Regions from separate parts of the Lactobacillus sp. WILCCON 0149 genome, predicted to be linked through region 1. Evidence: riboswitches for the same ligand, from Rfam matches in the RefSeq annotation. Region 1 holds a riboswitch; the other holds the start of a gene.
What was found. Region 1 has a riboswitch for lysine ahead of dapD (2,3,4,5-tetrahydropyridine-2,6-dicarboxylate N-acetyltransferase). Riboswitches for the same ligand answer to the same signal wherever they lie in the genome.
Positions count from the first base shown of each region.

Region 2: it holds a riboswitch for lysine, as region 1 does, so the genes downstream of both, ACYVUV_RS10035 (ABC transporter substrate-binding protein/permease) here and dapD (2,3,4,5-tetrahydropyridine-2,6-dicarboxylate N-acetyltransferase) in region 1, are expected to answer to the same signal.

Region 1 covers NZ_JBUBHO010000001.1:1,095,618-1,106,066, reverse strand. Annotated here, with positions in the region: gene dapB (4-hydroxy-tetrahydrodipicolinate reductase) at 1-430, opposite strand, end outside; gene dapA (4-hydroxy-tetrahydrodipicolinate synthase) at 432-1,361, opposite strand; gene ACYVUV_RS05195 (N-acetyldiaminopimelate deacetylase) at 1,384-2,538, opposite strand; gene dapD (2,3,4,5-tetrahydropyridine-2,6-dicarboxylate N-acetyltransferase) at 2,599-3,312, opposite strand; lysine riboswitch at 3,433-3,609, opposite strand; gene ACYVUV_RS05185 (aspartate kinase) at 3,835-5,208, shown strand; gene dapF (diaminopimelate epimerase) at 5,210-6,196, shown strand; gene ACYVUV_RS05175 (hypothetical protein) at 6,274-7,533, opposite strand; gene ACYVUV_RS05170 (VWA domain-containing protein) at 7,542-9,170, opposite strand; gene ACYVUV_RS05165 (AAA family ATPase) at 9,142-10,080, opposite strand; gene ACYVUV_RS05160 (dihydrolipoyl dehydrogenase family protein) at 10,351-10,449, opposite strand, start outside.
Region 2 covers NZ_JBUBHO010000001.1:2,142,836-2,153,284, reverse strand. Annotated here, with positions in the region: gene ACYVUV_RS10050 (EAL domain-containing protein) at 1-2,428, shown strand, start outside; gene ACYVUV_RS10045 (hypothetical protein) at 2,505-2,984, opposite strand; gene ACYVUV_RS10040 (amino acid ABC transporter ATP-binding protein) at 3,353-4,114, opposite strand; gene ACYVUV_RS10035 (ABC transporter substrate-binding protein/permease) at 4,118-5,701, opposite strand; lysine riboswitch at 5,821-5,996, opposite strand; gene ACYVUV_RS10030 (DNA-3-methyladenine glycosylase) at 6,096-6,722, opposite strand; gene ACYVUV_RS10025 (DUF488 domain-containing protein) at 6,805-7,176, shown strand; gene ACYVUV_RS10020 (NAD-dependent protein deacylase) at 7,163-7,861, opposite strand; gene ACYVUV_RS10015 (hypothetical protein) at 7,978-8,460, shown strand; gene cls (cardiolipin synthase) at 8,537-10,000, opposite strand; gene ACYVUV_RS10005 (alpha/beta hydrolase) at 10,003-10,449, opposite strand, start outside.

The DNA.
Region 1 (10,449 bases):
CGTCTGGGAAGTACTTGGCCGCTTCCTGGGCAAACTTCATCAATAAAACAGCTGACATGCCGAAGTTTGGCGCGATCAAGCCGCCAGTCCCCTTTTCCTTGGCTAATTGCTTCAGCTCTGCTTCTTGCTGGTCAGTCAAGCCAGTCGTCCCCACGATTGGCCGGTAGCCATTTTCCAAGGCATAACGTACGTTTTGATAGACAGAGGCTGGAACAGTAAAGTCAACCCAAATGTCGGCGGCAGCTGCCGGAATGTCATCCAGACTGCTGTAGAGCTTAGCATCCGCTGGCAGGCCATAGTCTGCTGGATCGCTGCTCTTTAAATGGTGGGCCAGGCCAGCCGTAATTTCAAAGTCTGGCAGGCTTTCTACTAATTTAACGACTTGCTGCCCCATTGAGCCGGCAAAACCGGCCAATAAAATTCTTGGCATCTTACTCTCCTTCTAACATTTCACGCGTCAGCTGGCCAGCTAATGCATCCTTTGGCAGCTTCAAAGCAGTTGCCAATTCTTCCTTTTCTTCATTATTCAAGGCTACAAGTGGCAACCGTAAGCCTCCTACCTGGTAGCCCATGGCTGATAAAGCTGCCTTAACTGGGGACGGGGATGGGAACATGAACAAAGCGTTCATCCGTGGGGTCAGCCAGCGCTGCAGACTGCCGGCCAAGGCAAAATTGCCCGCGTAAAGTTCATCGTACATCTCCCGCATTCTTGGCGTATACAGGTGGCTGGCAACTGAAATGACCCCGTCAGCACCCAAGACTCTGGCAGTAAGTGCCTGGGCATCTTCACCAGTAAAGACGGCGAAGTTTACTGGCCGGCCGGACACGATCTCTTCGATTTCTTCCAGGCTGGCGCACTGCTTGATACCGGCAATATTGGGATGCTGGGCCAGCTGTAAAATAGTTGACACTTCCATTTTAACCCCAGTCCGGCCAGGGATGTTATAGATGACTACTGGAATGTGAACCTGGTCAGCTACTGCTGTAAAGTGGGCAATCATTGACCGCTGGTTTGGCTTGTTGTATGGCGGAACTACGACCAAAGCATAGTCGATGCCTGGAATTTGGGCGACTTCTTCAGTAAAAGCAATGGTTTCAGCCGTGTTGTTGCTGCCAGTGCCGGCGATGACCGGTACCCGGCCGTTTACAATCTGGCCAAAGCGGGTGTACAGGGCGATCTTTTCGTCATTGGTCAAAGTAGGCGTCTCCCCGGTTGTCCCCCCGATCACAAAGCCGTTAGAGCCTTGGTTAATCAAATTATTGGTTAATTCAGTCAAGCTGGCAAAGTCGATCTCTCCGTCTTCCGTAAAAGGCGTAATGATTGCTGTCAGTAAGTCCGCGTTTTGTAAGTTTTGGTTCATTGTCTTTGCCTCTATTGTCTATTTAGTCTTCCGTCATCCGGTATTCCAAAAAGCCGGTAATTGCCGCGATGCCGCGGCTGATTGAACTTTCCTGCGGTTTTAATGTTGCTGAGTGCAGGGGTGAATCGTCTTCAACGCCCAGCCAGAACATAGTTCCCGGGATCTGGGCCAGGAGGTAGCCGAAGTCTTCCCCGGTCATGGCTGGTGCTGTTTCGACATATTCAACTCCGTCAGCCTGCTCCATGTAATTAATGAAGTTTCTCGTCAATTCCGGGTTGTTTTCAACCGGCCAGTAGCCGCCTTGGTTGAGTTCCAGCTTGACTTTGACGCCAAAGCTCAGCTCAATTCCCTGGCAGACTTCAGCCAGTCTTTTGTCGATCAGTTCGATCATACTCTGGGTTAGGCCCCGGATCGTGCCTTCAATTCTGGCTGAATCCGCGATTACGTTTCTGATCTTGCCGGCAGTAACCTTGCCCAAAGTAATAACTCCGCTTTGAATCGGGTCGATATTTCTGGAAATGATAGTCTGAACCTGCATGATCAAGGCAGCTGCCGCGACAACCGCGTCATTTGACAGCTGCGGGAAGGCAGCGTGCCCGCCTTTGCCTTGAATATCGATGTTGACTTCAGTCGTCCCGGCAAACAAGGTGCCATTCCGGCAGCCAATCGCTCCAGCTGGCAGGCTTGGATTGTCGTGCAGGCCGTAGAATTCATCAACATGCCACTTGCCAGTGAAAAGTCCCAGCTGGTAGGCCTTCATGCCGCCGCTCTCGCTCTCTTCAGCCGGCTGGAAGAAGAAAAGGAGGTTGTCAGTTGGCTGATGCTCACTAAAATAGCTAAGGATGCCCAAGGCCACAGTCATGTGGATGTCGTGTCCGCAGGCATGCATTACGCCCGGATGTCTGGAAGCAAATGGCAGGCCGGTTGCCTCAGTTACCGGCAGAGCGTCAATATCAGCCCGGTAACCAATGGTCCGTTTGGCCTTTGACCCCTTGACCAGAACCAGGAGAGCGGTTGGCAATTCAGCCGGCTCTTTGATTTCCAGGTAGTCTTGCTTCATCTGCTTGATCACATCCAAGAGATAAGCGTGGGTTTGATATTCTTCTAAGGCCAATTCCGGGATCTGGTGGAGCTGGCGCCGGATTTGAAGCAACTCGGCTTCGGTCAATACTGCCATATAAAAACTTCCTTAATGTGGACTAACTTCTGTTTGCTTGGACTAATCGATTCTTTTTCTTTACAGCTTGCGCAGGTCTTCTTCCAGACCAGTCTTGCTTTCAGTCTTGGCATCGACTTCCTTGATTACCTTGGCAGGAACACCGGCAACAACCGTGTGCGGAGCCACGTCCTTGGTTACGACCGCACCGGCTGCGACAACCGCGCCTTCACCAACGTGAACGCCTTCCAAAACAACTGCGTTGGCACCGATCAAAACATCATCGTCGACGCGGACTGGCAAGGCTGAAGCTGGTTCAACCACACCAGCTAAGACCGTACCGGCACCGATGTGGCAATTCTTGCCAACGATGGCCCGGCCGCCTAAGATTGCCCCCATGTCGATCATGGAGCCGGCACCGATTTCCGCGCCGATGTTGATCACGGCTCCCATCATGATAACCGCATTGTCACCAATCAAGACTTGGTCACGGATGATAGCGCCTGGTTCAATCCGGGCATTGATTTCCTTGAGATCCAGCAAAGGAACAGCGGAATTGCGGGCAGTGTTTTCCACACGGACTGATTCAAAGTCAGCTTCATGTTCTGCCAAAAATGGCTTAAGAACTTGCCAGTCACCGAAAACTACCCCAGCTTGACCGCTGACAAAAGGATCCGTGCCTTCCGGGAAAGTGACCTGGTCCAGATTTGCTCCTCTCAAGTAAACCTTGACTGGGGTCTTCTTTGGTGCTGAACCAATGTAATTGATAATGCTTTGTGCGTCTAATTCTGCCATTGTATCTTTCTCTTTCTAAACTATTCTGTTTCTGTTGATGATTACTTTGAAGAGGCAAAGAAAAAGCTCCAGATCGCCTTAACAATCTGGAGCCCGAAAAATTCAAAATTAAATTTCACGTCAAATTGCAAGCGCAACGCAGGTACCTTCCCTGCGACAGTCCATGGCCTCTTAAGCCATAGCCCAGCCAATCCGCCTTGCCAATGCGGACGCTTCGGCAACCTCCCCTTTCTTGCAAGTTCTTCGCCTGGCGGGCTCTCTTGCTTTACTCTTGTCGGTTGCGCCTCTTCAATTTGTAATCAGTTTATAATACTAGCTTCATCTTGTCAACGGCTTTTTTATCTTTTATTTGCATATTTTTTATTCATAGTCCGCCCGATTCATTGGTATAGCAGTGAATAGGTGCGATTAGCCATGAATTATCGAAATCTTTTTTTGCATTTTCCGGAGAAAAATGGTAAAGTCCATTCTGATTAAACTTAAATTCTGATTAAAAGACTGAATATGAAAGAGAGTAGCAAAATGAAAGTAGTTAAGTTTGGTGGCAGTTCCCTGGCTAGCGGCCCTGCTGTAGAAAATGCTTTAAAGATCATTACCGCTGAAGCTGAAAGACAAGTTGTCGTTACGTCTGCCCCAGGCAAACGCTTTGACGAAGATATCAAGGTCACTGACCTCTTGATCAAGTATGCCCATGAAATCAATCATGGCAGAAACGGACTTGAAGTTGCTGACCGGATCTTCCAACGCTACGTTGAAATTGGCGAATACTTTAACTTGCCAACGGAAGAGCTCTTGCCCTTGAAAGAAATTCTGCTGGATTTGCCAAAGCAGCCATATCCAAACAAGAACTACCTGCAAGCGGCCTTTAAGGCGCACGGCGAACGGTTAAATGCCAAGTTGATCGCCAAGATTCTGCAAAGCCAGGGAGTAAAGGCCCGCTACGTCGACCCTAAAGAAGCAGGGATCATCGTCACCGGGAGTCCAAATAACGCCTCTGTCAACCCAGAAAGCTACCAGCTCTTGGACAACTTTGCCTATGATGCTGATGAAAAGCTGATTTTCCCAGGCTTTTACGGCTATACTCTGGCCGGTCACATCGCCACTTTTTCAAGAGGCGGTTCAGACATTACCGGTGCTATTTTGGCCAGAGGCTTCCATGCCGACCTATATGAAAACTTTACTGATGTCGACGCTATTTTCTCAGCTAACCCTAAGGTGGTTGACCAGCCTCAGCCGATTCACACGATGACCTACCGGGAAATGCGGGAACTGTCTTACGCTGGCTTCTCTGTCTTTCACGATGAAGCCTTGATCCCGGCTATTCAAGGGCAGATTCCAATCAACGTCAAGAACACCCAGCACCCGGAAAAGCGCGGAACCATGATCGTGCCGGAAAAAGGCTTCAAGCCGGAAACCATCATTACCGGGATCGCCAGCGGCAAGCACTTTGGTGCTCTTTACCTGCACAAGTACCTGCTCAACAAGGAAGTTGGCTTTACCCTCCGCATTCTGCAGATCTTAAGCAAGCACAAGCTTTCCTACGAACACATGCCAACTGGGATTGACGACCTGACGATCATCTTTGACAAGGACGCCTTAAACGATGAGCTCATCGATCAAGTCTGCAACGAAATTCAAAATGAAGTCAACCCAGACCACCTGGAATGGATCAGCGACTACGCGATCATCATGCTGGTCGGTGAAGGCATGCGGGACCGGATCGGGGTCATGCGGGACATCGCCACTCCAGTATCTAGAGAAGGCATTTCTCTCCGGATGGTCAACCAAGGGGCTTCCGAAATTTCCATCATGCTGGGTACGGCAGCTAAAGATGCCGACCAGGCAGTAGCTGCGATTTACGACTACTTTTTCAAGCAAGAAGCACAAGGAGAATAAAATGACTAAATTATTGAAAGTCCACGGGTCACAGAATTCCTTCTTCATTCTGGACCAGACTGAACTGGAAAATCCGCTGACTGACAGTGAACTGCGGCAATTGACCAAGACCCTTACTAGCCATAAGAGCGGCCTGCTTGGCGGAGCCGATGGCATCCTGTCAGTTGAAGAATCAAGTCACTCTGGCGTTTTAGGCAAAATGCGGGTAATCAATGCTGACGGCAGTGAAGCTTCAATGTGCGGCAACGGCCTTAGAACTGTTGCCCGCTACCTGCACGAAAAGACCGGGGAAAGCCAGTTTAAGGTGGAAACCATGTACGCAGACCTGGCCGTCCGGCAAGCCGAAGACTTTGCGGCAGGCGTGCCGGCTTTCGGGGTAGAAATCTCCCCTGTCCGCTTTAACAAAGAGGCTTTGCCTTTTGACAATCTGGGCCACGATCGCCTTTTGGACACACTGGTTCCAGAATTGGTTCCAGGCTGGCGTTTTAGCGCTCTGGCCGTGCCTAATCCCCATTTGATTGCTTTTATCAAAGAAGAAGACCTGGAAAGCCCGGTCTTAGGAGAGCTTGGTGCCTACTTGAACGGCGATAATCCTTACTTCTCAGACGGGGTCAACATCAACTACACCGTTATCCGCGGCGACAGCCAGCTTTTTGTCAGAACCTATGAACGGGGCGTTGGCTTTACCAATGCCTGCGGGACTGGGATGTCGGCCAGTTCTTTGGCCTTTGCCTTGACGCACCCGGACCTGGGCCATTTTGAAAAAGAGATCTCTGTCTACAATCCTGGCGGCATGGTCAAGACCGTCTTGCACCAAAAGGACCACAGCTACTGGATCGAACTGATCGGCAACGCGACTGAAACCCATACCGTTGAAATCCCAGAAGATCAGCTGCATAGCGGGCAGGTTAAACTGGGTGAGGTAAAGGCCGTTGAAACTGGTGAGCAAGCAGCATACCTGACTTTCGTTGACCAGCTGGCCAAGTAGCATCCCCCGAAAAAATAGAATTAAACACTAAATTACTAGAACAAATTACTAATCCTCAAGCATCCCCAATCAAACATTCACAGTTTGGCCGGGGATTTTTTTTCTGCATCCCCCTCTAAAAGCAGGCGGAGATACTTCTTAGTAAACTTGCTGGTCGTCAGCTGCAGGCGGGTTTTCAAGTATTCTCTGGCCAAGTCATGCTGGTCGATAAAGGCCTGGTAACTCTGATCAACGCAAACCAAGGCTGGATGCTGCAAAAGTTCCTGGCTTAATTTGACAACGTTAAAAGCAGAAAGATCACTCTTGTCCGCAGACTCATTGATCTCTTTCAGCAAAGCCAGATCTGATCCCTCAGCTGCTTCAGCATTCAGAAATTCCTCAGTCAGATCAGTTGGCACCAATTCATGGTAATAGACATGATAGTCAGAATAAAAGCGTTCCTCGGCCGCGATCAGTCCGTCTTTTTGCATGGCGTCAATTACCTGCAGAATCGCCTTGTTTGGCAGAAAGCGAAAACGTCTGTCATAGTCACTATGGTTGATGGCATCGTAATCCGGATATGACAGTCCCCGCAGAATCTTCAGACAGTTGTTAGGCGTAATCCGCGTCTCATTTCTCAAAGCAAGCTGGGCAATTGCCCGCGCTAACAGGTCCCCCCGCAGCTTAGAAGCAGCAACCTTTTCTTTGATCTTTTTCTTGTAATTTGCCTCTTTCTTCTTCGAATTGGCTAAAAACTTGTCATACTCCTCTTCCATCGCCTCTGGCTCTTTTAAAGCAAAAGCATGCTCATGATCCTTTCTTCCCGTCAAAGTCACTTCGAGCTTGGACTGGTTCTTGAAATGCCAATTAAGCGACAGATCGGCATGATTTTCTTTGATATGGTCAAGCAGCTTTTGCCAGGACTGGCAATTAGCCAAGCTGGTTTTAAAGTGCTGAAGCTGCTGGCGCTTGTTGCTCGGTAAAAGGAGCTTTTCCCCGTTAGCGCTCAGTTCCAGGTAAGCCTGCTTGTCTCCTGGGAACAGGTAGTCACTAGCCAGATCCCAATCTTCTTTTGGCAAATAATTCTTCAGCTTACCAGGCTCCAGGTAAATGCGTTGCTTGTCTTTATTCTCATGGGAAGTCTGCTCAGCCAGCTCAGCTTTCAGCCACTCCTTAGTCAATAATTGGTAAGCCAGGCAAACCTTTAAGCTGCTGGGCCGGAGATACTGCTTAGCCAGAAGCTGCGCCAGCACTTTCAAGTAAAAGGGACGGTCAAAGTAGCTTTCGTAATTTTCAAAGAAATCACTGACCAGCTGGTCAACTTCTTTTTCAGTTAAGACTTTGCTTTCTTCTTTCATCTTCATCCTCAATTCTGTAATTCACACAAAAATTTGATCAAAGAGGCCGGGTTGGTGACCTCAGCCAATTCATCGACATATGGAGCATAGCTGCCAATGACTGAATCCCCGGTATCCCATTTGCTTTTAGCTTCGGGATTAAGCCAGTAGCATCTCTTCACTCGCTGGCATAAGTCTTTAAAGATCTTTTCCTCACTAGGCAAATGGTTGTTTCTGGCATCCCCCATCCAGAGCATGATAGTCCGCTTGTTCAGCTGCCCCTGTTTATCTTTGTATTCTCTTAACGGCTTGCCATAGTCCGAGTAGACGCCAATGGTCGGCACCTTTCGCAATACTTCTGTAAGTTCGCCATAGGCCATCCCCGCCTTTAAGTCACTTGAGAGATCCACCAAGTGGTCAACAAAGGCATAGAGCTCACAGCCTGTCGGGAAAAGCTCTCTTAAGCAGCAGGCGAATAAGAAGAGCGGTTCAGCTGCTTTGATGCAGGAGCCCGACACGTCTAAAAAGATCACCAGCTTGCAAGGGCGCTTCTTGGGGTGCTGGTATTGCAGCTTAAGAGGGACACCGCCGCTTTTGCAGGCCAGTTTGATGCTAGCCGCAAGATCAATCCTCCCTTTCCTAGGACTAATCAGTCTTTTAGCAACTTGAGCCTTGAATTTATAAGCGTACAAATTGACATAGTCACTGATCTGTTCACGTTCAAGCTTGGACAAGCTGGCAAAGGGCTTGGCTAACAGGCCTGTATTGTCAACGAAGTTCATCCCCTGGTTTGCTTCTTTGCTCCACTCCCGCTTTCCTGGGGATGTTAACCTGCTCTGCAATTCGTTAATCCTCATCTGCAGCCGGCCAGCTTCTTGCCCGGCATCTTGCCGGCTCTGCTCTAAATCGCCTTGCTTTTTCTCCTGCTTGATTCCTGCTCTTTTCAGCCGTTTGTCCTGGAGGTCGATTCTTTTCAAGATCTTGCCCAGCTCTTCTAAGAGCTGCATGCCGGCCATGGGGTCTGGCAGGTCAGTAAGTTTGCCAGCCGCCTTTTCTAACTCAGCCAGCAGATCTTCCCGCTGGCCAAAAATCTCTCTTTTGCCAGACTGGTCTTTGTCTGCCAGAGTCTTAGCCATCTTTGCAAATAACTCCTGCTTAGGACTATCCGCAAACAAGGCTTTAAAGGCTGCAGCATTTTCGGCTTGCAGCTTATCTAAACGCTTAAGCCAGGTCTTTGGAATCTTAAAACTTCCCGGCAAACCATTCTTCTCTTGAGCCAATTGTCTGCCTTCTTCCTCCAGACTGGCCTCTTCCTGGTCAAACTTGCGCATGACGCCCTCAAGTTCCTCATGATTTCTGGCTAAGGCCTCTTCTTTATCCCGCAAGCTGTTTTTCAGCTGCAAATAATTCCTTAAATCTTCTTGAAAGTGCTGAGCTTCAGCCTGGCTTTTGACCATTAAGGGCTTCAGCAGCAATTGGTAATTCCACAGGCTGACATCGGGCTGGTCAAAGAAGCTGTCTGCCAGTAATGCCAAAATCTCTTCCGCATAATTCGGCATCAGCTGGTAGCCCAGCTTAAGCAGGTAGTCGCCAAAGGCTAGCAGGTCTGGCAAAAAGCTGCTTTTCAGCTCAATCGTTTCCGCTGTCGTCTTCATCATCACTGCCTCTGCTCCAGATCTCCCCGCCGTGCTTCAAGAGCAAGTTCCTGCCCTTGTCATAATCCCGATTATCCTTAAGCAAGATGCTTAAAGCCGAAAGGGCGGTTTCTTTGCTGATGTCTTCCTGCTGGCTGAGGAATCTCGCGTAGTCAATCGCTTCAGCAAGTGACGGCTGATAGTGCAGATTAGTCATCTTTGAAACTACCAGGGCAATGCCGAAAGCCAGGCTGCGGTCAACATTTGCCTTCAGAGCCAAAATTTTGGCCATCTCAGCCGCCTTCTTCCGCTTTAAGTAAAGATAGTTGCACCTCCGACGCAAGGGGCCAGAGAGCTCACGATAGCCGTTTGAAGTAATGATGACGATGGGCCGCTCATCTGGCTGGCAGGTAACTGTTCCATATTGCGGGATGGACAAAGAGTAATTCTCTAAAAACTCATAGAGCATGTATTCAGTTGCTTCATCTGCCTTGTCAAGCTCATCGATGCAGAGGACAGTCTGCTTTTTCGACCTAATTGCCTTTAAGACTGGCCGCTCTAAGAGAAAGTCATCCCCGTAGAAATCAAGCTTATTAAGAGCGTACTGCTCAGCTTCCTTGAGATTCATTCCTTTGCACTCTTCCATCAGACGCGCCTTAAGCATCTCAATAACCAGCAGCTGCTTTTGGTAGTCATAATCATACAAAATCTTGTCATCGCTCAAACCTTCATACATTTGCAGCCGCTGGTAAGGCAGACTTAAGCCATCTGCCAGTGCCTTAGCCAGACTGGTCTTGCCAGTCCCAGCAGCTCCTTCTAAAAGCAAGGGCCGGCCCCGGCTCACGCTGGCCCACAGGGCAGTCGTGATTTCGTCATTAGCCACATAGCCGGCTTTCTCTAAGCCCTCCCGGATTTGCTGAATTGAATGCGCCATCACTTTTATCCTTTCTGTTTTCACATTCATCACTTAACTGCTTTACTTTTAGCAATTCGACCAAATGTTCGAAGCTCAGTTTTGATTAAAGCAGATTTTTACCAAAGGAAAAAGTCGCATGTCATTAGCTAAAAAGCCCGGTCTGACGGTCTTTTTACAGGCAGATCAATCTGTAAAAGCAGCCAAATTTCAATCCGCGGGCAAAGAAAAAAGCAAAGGATAAACCTTTGCTTAAATTCAAAATTTTTCAAATTTTACTTACTGTCACACTTACCGGAAGAGAACGTCCAGTTTGTTGGCCAGAGTCGGGAAGGCGAAGCCCAGATTGTTCATGGCAAATTCTGCCGGATCCTTCTTGCCAATCAGCGG
Region 2 (10,449 bases), 1.0 Mb from region 1:
CTTAACGGCCCAGCTTCAGCCAACCCTCCTTTACAACCTCCTGCTTTTGCTGGTTCCCCTCCTGTATTCTTTGGCCGCGATTGGTCTGGCCATCAATGGGATCCGGCAGAGCCCTTCCAAAAATATCCGGCAATTTTACCTGACCACGGCCAGCTGGCCGATGCTCCTGGTCATCTTCGGTGGCCTGGACATCTACGTCGATACCTTTCCATTTTACGCCTACGTAGCCACGGCTTGCCTCTTGTTCCTGGCGGTTTACCAGTTTAGAACTCTGGTTGACACCGTGTCTTTGGGCAGCTTGAGCAACATCAAGGGCCGGGAAAAGCTGAGAACCCACCTAAGAAGCATTCAAAGACGGGGAAGCAGCCGTGAATACTACCTGCTTTTAATCGATATGAACGGCCTCAGGTCGATCAATGACATCTATGGCCGGTCAGAAGGCGACCGGGTCTTGTTTGTGGTCAGCCAGGCGGTTGAGCAGCTGGCTGAGAAGATGCACGGCTTCAGCTGCCACTATGGCGGGGATGAATTTTTAGCCGTGGTGAAGCTGGCTGATGACGCCGCGGTCAAAAGCTTTTTTGACGACATGCAGGAAGAGGTCAAGCATCTGTCTGATGTGCATGGCCTGTCTGTTTCGCCCCAGCTGGTGACTTCTGCTGTCCGCTTGGACATGGCTGACGGGGATCTGGCGGCGCAATTGCGGATCGCGGAAGAAAAGGTCTACCACCAAAAGCGGGACCTGGATGGGGAAATCCGGGAAAACAACTTCTTCGTCGACAAGGTGACTGGCCTGCCTAACACCAACTACTTCCACAGTTTTGCCTGCTCCTATCTTAAGTCTTGCCTGGAAAAAGGGGACACACCTGCTGTTGTTTTGATCAACGTCAGCAACATGCAGGCCTACAACAACCGTTATGGCTTTGAGAAGGGCGACCAGCTTCTCTTGCAGATTGCCCAAATTCTGCAGAAGTTTTTTAAGGATGGAGTATTGGTCCGCTTCGCGGAAGACAACTTCCTCTTGGCCACGGACGCGCCCGACCTGGTAAAGAGCCTGGAAGAGGCGGCAGATGAGGTTAACAAGGAGACAGACGCCAGCATCCGGGCCGGGGTCTACCACTATAAAGACGTCAGCGAGGGTTTGATGACGGCGGTCGACAAGGCCAAGCGGGCTTTGCGCTACCTCAACAACAACCGGGCTGTTGTCTGCCAGGTCTACAACAGGGAAGTCCGGGAAGAATTTGAAAGACGGGGCTATGTCCTGGAGAACTTCCAAAAAGCCTTGGACGAGGGCTGGATCCGGCCTTACTTCCAGCTGGAGAGCCGCAGCTTGACCGGGCGGATCTGCGGGGCAGAAGCCCTGGCCCGCTGGGTTGACCCCAAGTACGGGGTTTTGGGACCGAATTTCTTTATTGAGGTTCTGGAAGAGGCCCACCTGGTGCACAAGCTGGACTTATCCATCATCCGCCAAGTCTGCGCTATGCTGGCCAGAAGAAGAGAGGAAAAGAAGCCTTTGGTGCCGATCTCGGTCAACCTCTCCCGGGTGGACTTCCAGGTCTGCGACATTTTTGCCGAGATTGAAAAAATCCGCCAGCAATTTAAGCTGCCATCCAGTCTGCTGAAAATCGAAATCCTGGAATCGACCGTGACCAGCAAACCGCAGGAATTGCGGCAGGCTATCGCTAATTTTCATAAGAGCGGTTATGAGGTCTGGATGGACGACTTCGGCAGCGGCTATTCCAACTTCAATAATTTGGATGAATATGATTTTGACCTTTTGAAGATCGATATGGTCTTTTTGCGGGACTTTAACAGCCGGTCCAAGGTCAAGACCTTGCTGGCCATTGTGGTTGACATGGCTAAAAAGCTGGGGATGCACACCCTTTGTGAAGGGGTGGAAACCCAGGAGCAGTCGGATTTCTTGCGGGAAATTGGCTGCGAGCGCCAGCAGGGCTACTTGTTCTCCAAGCCGATTCCGGAAGAAGAATTTTTGGCAAAGCTGGAGGCCGGCCAACTGGAGGATCCTTGCAGCAACCACTACTATGACCAGATCAGCCAGGTTAATGTGCTGTTTGACCCGATGATTGATCAGACCGGCCAGTCAGCTGTCGGCATCAAGTTGCCGATCTGCATCCTGGAGCGCGGCACTGACCAGAAGGTGCGGGCCAGCTTCATGAATGAGAGCTGCCGGCGGGCCTTGGGCCGCTATGGTGAACCGTCTGAAGGCGCCATTGAGCAACTCAGTCAGGATTATCCATTCAAGCAGACGCTTTTGGAACTGATGGATGAGAGCCTTAAAGAAAAAGAGCAAGTAGGCCGCGTCTATAACTTCAAGGGCAAGCAGTACTTGTTGGAGGTCCGCTACCTGGCCCACGACCAAAAGAGTCAGCGCGACGCCTTCGTCTACACCTTTGAAGGCTTGGCCAAGTAAGATAGAAAGAAGATAAGCAAAAGGCTTCCGCGGTAAGCGGAAGCCTTTTCTTGTATTTGTGATTTAGTTGTTAGTGCTACGATGGGTATGATCCAGAATTATCTCCTCCACGATTAGTAAACTTTTCAGTTAAGGCAAAAGCGAAAATAACTATGATAAAAAGCATGAACAGGTCAACAATAATGGCCCATCCTGGATCACTGTCGTACTCTAGCATCATAGTCCATGATGAGGTTAAACCCAGACAACCCAGTTCATTAATGATCAGCTGCAAAAACCAGATAATCTTCTGCCAACCTTGTTTTATCGTGTCTTGTTTGCACTCAAAGAACCAAGTCCAAAGAACGGCCACTGCAATCATTACCAGCAAAAGCAGGTAGACTAAAAAGAGCGGCCAAGAAATACTTTTGGCGACCCGGTCCATGAAGCCAAAAAAGCCATTGGCTGGTCCAGACAAGCGCCACTTAGCTGAATTATCTACAATCAACCGCAAAGGCCAAGTAGCAAAATACACGTTAACGATTAATTGCAGACCAAATACAATTTTTCTTTTCATCCTTTCCACCTCACAAAGTCCATCTTTCTCGTTAGTGTAATAGCACTACAGTGTTTTTAGTAATGAAGAAACGTGTACAAGAAACATATATCCCTATCATTCTTCAGCACTATCGCAGCAATACACTAGCACAACAAGAAAAGCTCATCATCTCACAAACCTTTCACATAGTTAATTATACTCTTAAAGTACTTTGATTTGGCATTGAAACATAAATTTAGCTATTTTTTCTTTGATTTTTATTTATTTGTTTAAAAAAGTTTTTTTTGAATTTTTTCGATGAACTTCGCAAGAATTTAAATCGCGTTATTTTCCGCAAACAGAAAAGCAGCCGTGAGGCTGCTTTTGTTTTGTGTTCGTTTAATCTATTAAATTTGCGGGCCACGGAAGTTGGCTAAGAACTTCTGGGTCTTTTCGCTTTGCGGATGGTTGAAGATTTCATCCGGGCTGCCTTGTTCAGCCACGTAACCATCGCTCATGAAGAGGACCTGGTCGGAAACTTCCTTGGCGAAGGCCATTTCGTGGGTAACCACGATCATGGTCAAACCGGTCTTGGCCAGCTTCTTCATGGTTTCCAAAACTTCTCCGACCATTTCCGGGTCAAGGGCACTAGTCGGTTCGTCGAAGAGGAGGATTTCCGGGTTCATGGAGATGGCTCTGGCAATCGCTACTCTCTGTTTCTGCCCACCAGACAATTGGCGGGGCTTAGCGTCGACGTAAGGGTCCATCCCAACGGTCTTCAGGTTCTCCAAGGCAATCTTCTTGGCTTCTTCCTTTGACCGCTTCAGAACCAGTTCCTGGCCGATCATGCAGTTTTGCAAGACGTTCTTGTTTTCAAAAAGCTCAAACTGCTGGAAAACCATGCCGACCTTGGACCGGTAGTGGGGGATGTTGAAGTTTTCATCCAGGATGTTTTGGTCATGGAAAAGAATTTTCCCGCCAGTTGGATCTTCCAGCAAGTTGATGCAGCGGAGCATGGTTGACTTACCGCCACCGGAAGGACCGATGACCGTCATAACCTCGCCCTTGTGGACTTCAAAGGAAATATCCTTCAAAACCTGGTGTTCACCGTAAGCCTTTTGCAGGTGCTGAACATTTAAAATAGTTTCATTGTCCTTGTAATCAGCCATCTTTTACTTGTCTCCTTCCTGCTTGCCGACTTGAACTTGGTTGGCCATCATATTGTAGTTTTCAGGACCTTCGATGTGCTTTTCAATCAAGTTGAAGATCCGGGTGATCGTAAAGGTCAAGAAGAGGTAGATGACCGAGATGACCAGGTAGGTTTGGAAGAACTGGAAGCTCTGGCTGGCAATCGTTGAACCAACGAAGAACAGTTCTGATACTGAAATGATGCTCAATACTGAAGTGTCCTTGATGTTGACGATAAATTCGTTGGTGATTGACGGCAGGCAGTTCCGGATGGCCTGCGGCAGGATGATGTTCCACATTCTCTGGTTGTGGGTCATCCCCAAAGCACTGGCGGCTTCAAACTGCCCCTTCGGCGTGGAGATGATCCCCCCGCGGATGACTTCGGCCAGGTAGGCCCCGGTGTTGATGGAGACGATGATCAAAGCGGCAACCGTTCTGTTCAAGTTGATGTGCCAGAACTGGGCAATCCCGTAGTAGATAACCGCGGCTTGAACCATCATTGGCGTACCGCGGAAGATTTCAACGTAGACTGACAAAAGCCACTTGCAGAAGGCTAAAAGGCCCTTCTTGAACTTGTTCTTTGGCTCTGGAATAGTCCGCACGATCCCGACCAATAAACCGATGAAGAAACCGGCAATGGTACCGATCAAGGAGATCAAGAGAGTCATCCCGATCCCTTCCAGGATCATCTGCCCGTAGTTCTTCAGCATGGAGACCAGCCAGTTTTCCTTCTTGGTGTTGGTCTGCGGCTGCTGCTGAACAGCTTCCTTCATCAGCTTGTTTCTTTCTGAAGTGGAAATGCCGGCCAAAACCTTGTTGACCTGGCTGAGCAGCTGGTCGTTGCCCTTCTTGACCCCGATGGAAACTTCAGCGTCAGAAGAGGAAACCTTGAAGCCCTTCATCTTGGACAGGTTGACCCCGGTGATGTTGGAGTCGACCATCTTGAAGGAGGTCAGTTCCGTGTCTTCAGCCACGTAACCGTCGATCGTACCTGCTTCCAGGGATTCCCGCATGGCGGCGAAGTCCTTGGAGGCTGGCTCACGCGTAGCGCCTGGCAGCTGCTTGATCAGGTCATAGTGCAGAGTCCCTTGCTGGGCGGTCAGCTTGGCCCCCTTGAAGTCAGTCAGGTACTTGGCCTTGGCGTACTTGCTCTGCTTGTTGACGATGACCACGAAGTTGGTGGTCCGGTATGGAGTGGTAAAGTTGATGGCCTTCCGTCTTTCAGCCGTCGGGCTCATCCCGGCAATGATCAAGTCGATCTTGCCACTGGTCAGGGCTGGCAAAAGCCCGTCCCACTGGGTCTTTTCCACGATGACCTTCTTGCCCAGCTTCTTGGCAATGATCTTGGCGATCTTGACGTCGTAACCATTGGCGTAGGAGCTGGTCCCGTCGATCTTGACCGCGCCGTTAGCGGACGTGGTCTGGGTCCAGTTGTATGGAGCGTAGTTGGCTTCCATCCCAATCTTCAAGGTGCCGCTGGCTTGCGCCGGCTGGCTCCAACTGACAGCTAAGACAAGCGTCAGGACCGCCGCCATTAAGGCGCTGATCCAGCTGCTGTGCTTTTTCATCTGAATAAACCTCCGATATGCTTTTTGCAAGTTATGAAATACAATAAAAAGCGGCAAAAAAGCCCCATTGCATGTACAATGAGGCTTGCTTTGTTTCTGTAAAATTCAGTATGAATACCAAAAATTATAGCGCTCCCTAGAAAACTAGGACAGTCTGCAGAATTTTCTCCTGCAGCCCAACCAACAGCGCGCACGACCACCCTGCTGATTTCGGCGATATCCCTTAGTGACAAGGCTCAGCACTGTCAGTGAGCTCCCCTTGCTTTTGTGAACGATCGCGACCTCTATTGTATTGGATAATTTTTTAACTACATTTAGGCTAAATTACTTTTAAGAAAAAGTCAAGAAAAAATTAGCTTTTTGAATTTTTGGCGATTGTCAGCGCTTTTCTTATTCACGCCCAGCCGTGATCTTCCGCCCAGTCCCGCTTCTTCATGCCAGAAACGTAGGGGTTGCCGGCCACGTAATAGCGAAGAGGCGCCTGGGCCCATTCCGGGTCAGCCTGGACGATCCCGATTCTAGGAGAAGCAATGATTTCTTTAGCCACTTTTTTCTCAGTCAAATCAATGGTGAAAGGACTGTCCGCCAAAGGGGCCAGGTCCCATTTTCTTGACTTGATACCCATGGCCTGCATTAATTTGGCTGGTCCGTTGGTCAAAAGGACCCCGTTTTTGCCGCCCCGGTTTTTGGTCATTTCGTCGATGCCCCAGACTGGCTCAATGGCCCGGATCAAGACTCCCTGGGGGTTGCCTTCCTCCTGGCAGGCCACGTCGAAAAAGACGTACTGTCGCTGGGAGTAAATATAGATGGTTCCGCCTGCCCGCCACAGGCCCTCGTTAGCCTGGCTTCTTCTTCCCCCAAAGGAGTGGGCGGCCCGGTCCTTTACCCCCAGGTAGGCTTCGGCTTCAACGATATAGCCGCCGATTTTTTCCCCGCCGGCTTGATAGTAAAAAGGGCGGCCGATCAAGTCCTGGCAGATTTCGCTGGTGGGCCGGCCGGTGAAAAAATTCCTGTAGTCCATTGCTTAATCAATCTTTCTAACTAAAATAAGAAATACAGTAAAAGCTGTAATAAAAAACATCTTTAAGAGAAAGCGTGCGCCTATGCCAACGATCAAAACTGTCCGTATCTATGCCAAAGAGCAGCCAGCCGGCTATCGGATCTTAGTCGACCGGCTCTGGCCTCGAGGGGTCAAAAAGGAAGTCGCCAATTTAGACGAGTGGGAGAAAGAGCTGGCTCCCAGCCGGGAACTGCGGAGCTGGTTCAAGCATGACCCGGACCGGTATCCGGACTTCCGTCAATATTACTTGGAAGAATTAGCGGACAATCCGGAATGGCCGGCTTTCGTGGAACATTTGCAAGAGCTCTTGCAAAAAGAAGATGTCCTCTTTTTGTACGGGGCTAAAGATGAAGAGCACAACCAGGCCATTGTCTTAAAAGAAGCAGCTGAAGCTGCTCTGGCTAAACTTCCTTAAAAACTTCCAAGGCGTCGCCGATCAGCTGCTTGATCCCTTGTGCCGGGATCTCAGTCAGGTTGACGGCCCAAATTTTGGCGTCTTTTGGCGCGTAGCCTAAGAGGCCGGCGAAGGGGTAGACGACGAAGCTGGTGCCGACGATCACGACCAGGTCACTTTGCCGCATTTCCAGGATGGACTGGTTGACATTGTCCGGGTTGATGCCTTCCCCGTAAAGGACGATGCCGGGCCGGATGATGCCGCCGCACTCGTGCTTGTAGCCCTTGGCGTATTCCTCATAGCTGACCTTTTGCTTGCACTTGGAGCAGTAGATGTCGTAGAGGTTGCCATGAAATTCGGTCACGTGCTGGTTGCCGGCCTGCCGGTCCAGGGTGTCGATGTTTTGGGTGATGAGGGCCCCTTTTTCATTGCAGATGGCCGCGATCTTTTGGTGGATCAGGTTCGGCTTGGCGTCCGGGAAGTACATGTTTTGCATGACGAAGTCGTAAAAAAGCTGGGGCCGGTCATAGAGGGTCTCCTCGCTCAAGATGACTTCCGGGGGCTCGCTGACCCCGTTGTAGATGCCAGTTTTGGACCGGTAGTCGGGGATGCCGGAGTGGGTTGACACGCCAGCCCCGGTCAAAAAGACGGGGTGCTTGGCCTTTTTCAAGTCTGCTTTAAATTCAGCAAGTTTTGCTTGGTCCATTTTTTTGCCTCTTTCTTAAGAAAAATCGGCTTAATGCCTTTTGATTCTATTATAAGCGCTTGATTTGCTATAATTAAGCTACTAGTTTCAGAAGATATTATATTTGAGGTGAATCCATGGACACGTTATTTTACTTGGTTGCCGACACCCTGCTGGCGGCCTATGCCGGCTACAGCTGGTACTGCCAGGCTTCGGTGATCATGCGGGCCCGCTGGCGGATGACGGCGGTGATCATGCCAATCCTGCTGGTCTGGCTGGGGGCCACCAGCTGGGGCTATTCGGACATGGGCACTCCTGGCTTTATCGTCTTCCTGGCCCTCTTTATTTTGACGGGGATTCTGGAAGCCACGTCTGGTTTGGCCGACAAGCGGGTCGTTTTGAGCGGCTACTTCCGCCGGACCTTGAAATACAGTGAAATCAGCCAGGTGATCCTGACCGCGGCGCCGCCGGAAGTAGGCGACCTGTCGATCGCGGCCCTGGAAACCAGCCGCCACCAGATCTACTACCTCCGCTTCAACAAGCAAGCCAGCGACGTGGTCTCTTTCTTGATGCAGCGCCTGGAACGCGGGGTAAATATTGACGTAAGAAAAATGGGCTAGTCAACTGACTAACCCGTTTTTATATGCTCTAAATTGTTCTTGTTTTATCTTCTCTTGTTTTCTTGTTTCTTATTTTTTACAGAATTGGTGATAAAAGGCGGGAGAAGTTCTGCAAGGCGTGCAGCCAGCGGGACTGCTTCTTGATTATTTCCGGCGTCAGAAGGGTCGACTGCTCCATGTCCTTTTCAAACTGGTCGGACATCTCCTTGTTGAAGGCCCGGTCATAAACGAAGACATTGTCTTCAAAATTGAGGTCATAAGACCGGTAGTCCTGGTTGACGCTGCCGACAGTCGCGTACTTGTCGTCGACGATGATGGTCTTGGCGTGCATGAAGCCGTTGTTGTAGGTATAGACCTTGACCCCGATCTTGACCAATTGGTTGGCGTACCACTGGGTTGCCCGGTAGATGAAGGGGTGGTCCGGCATGCAGGGGATCATGATCCTCAGATCAACCCCTGAGCTGGCCAGGATCTGCCAGGCGGCAATCATGGCTTCGTCTGGAATCAAGTAAGGGGTCTGGATCCAGACCCGCTTTCTGGCCAGCATCATCAAGCGGACCAGGCCGTTTCTCATGTATGGCTCGTCGTTGTCGGGGCCGTCAGAAACGACCTGGACGGCCATGTCGCCTTTAGAGATGTCATTTTCATCCAAATCGGGGAAGAGCTTCTCGTCAAAGCTGATCAGTTCTTCTTCCCGGACGGCGGAAGCGTTCCAGTCCATCACGAATCTTTCCTGCAAAAGCAGGGAGGCTGACCCGACCAGGCGGAGGTGGGTGTCCCGCCAGTAGCCGAATTTTTTCTTCCGGCCCAGGTACTGGTCGCCGACGTTGAAGCCCCCGGTCCAGGAGGTAACCCCGTCGATGACCACGATCTTCCGGTGGAGGTGGTAGTTGATCCGGTTCCGGGAAATCATGTTTCTTGAAGTAATGAAGGGTAAAACGTCCCCGCCGGCTTCAGTCAGCTGGTTGAACCAGCTCTTGGAGGCCCCGAATGACCCCCAGGCGTCGTAGAGAACCCGGACCTGGACCCCCTCTTGGGCTTTCTGGATCAAAAGCTTGAGGAATTCATTGCCGATGGCGTCGTTATAGATGGTGTAGTATTCAACGTTGATGCTGGACTTGGCTTGTCTGATGTCGGCAAAAAGGTCCCGGAACTTGGCATGCCCGTCAGTGTAAAGCTTAAGCTTGTTGTTTTTGGTGATGGGGGACTCTTGGTCCTTGTCCAGGTACTTGATCAAGATGTGGGCGCTGGGAGAGGTGTCATTTTGGTCAATTTTAGCCGGGGCCTCGGTGATCATTTTTTGCACGTTGGAGAGGCCGATGTGCTTTTGCCGGTTGATGGCAAAAAGGTTTTCCTGGGAAATCCCCCGGCCGACGAAGCCATAGATGATGAAGCCAACAACGGGCAGGATGATCAAGACGATCAGCCAGGCCCAAGAGGTAGCGACCGACCGTTTTCTGTGGAAGACGGTCCAGAGGGCCAGGATGGCGTTGGCGAAGAAGATGATGTGCCAAATATCGATCCAAGAGATGGCAGTCACTTTTAAATTCCTTTCTTGATTTTGTCTAAACCTAAAAAACGGTCCAGGATGCCAATGACGAAGGGCTCGTCATGCATCTGCGAGTGCTCGGCATTGTCGCCGCGGACCTCGACTTCCTGGTAGTAGACCGCGTCCGGGGCCAGGATATAGCGGATGCTTTTAGCGGAAACCACGGAGATGAAACGGTCGGAATTGGTCGTGTCCAGGACGTTGCCGTAAATGTTCAAAACCTGGATGCTGGGGCTGAAGTCGTGGCGGTGGCGGAGCATATAGGAATAGTGCGGGGTCATCACGCTTGGGCGGCCATTTTCAGTCAAGCGGTTGACATTGGGGATGTCGCCTAAATACATGACTCCGTTGAAGGGGCCGGCGATCAAAGCGCAGCTGGCCAGGTGGGGGAAGTTTTTCCGCTTGGCATAGCGCATTTCCGTAGCGACCACGCAAGGCGA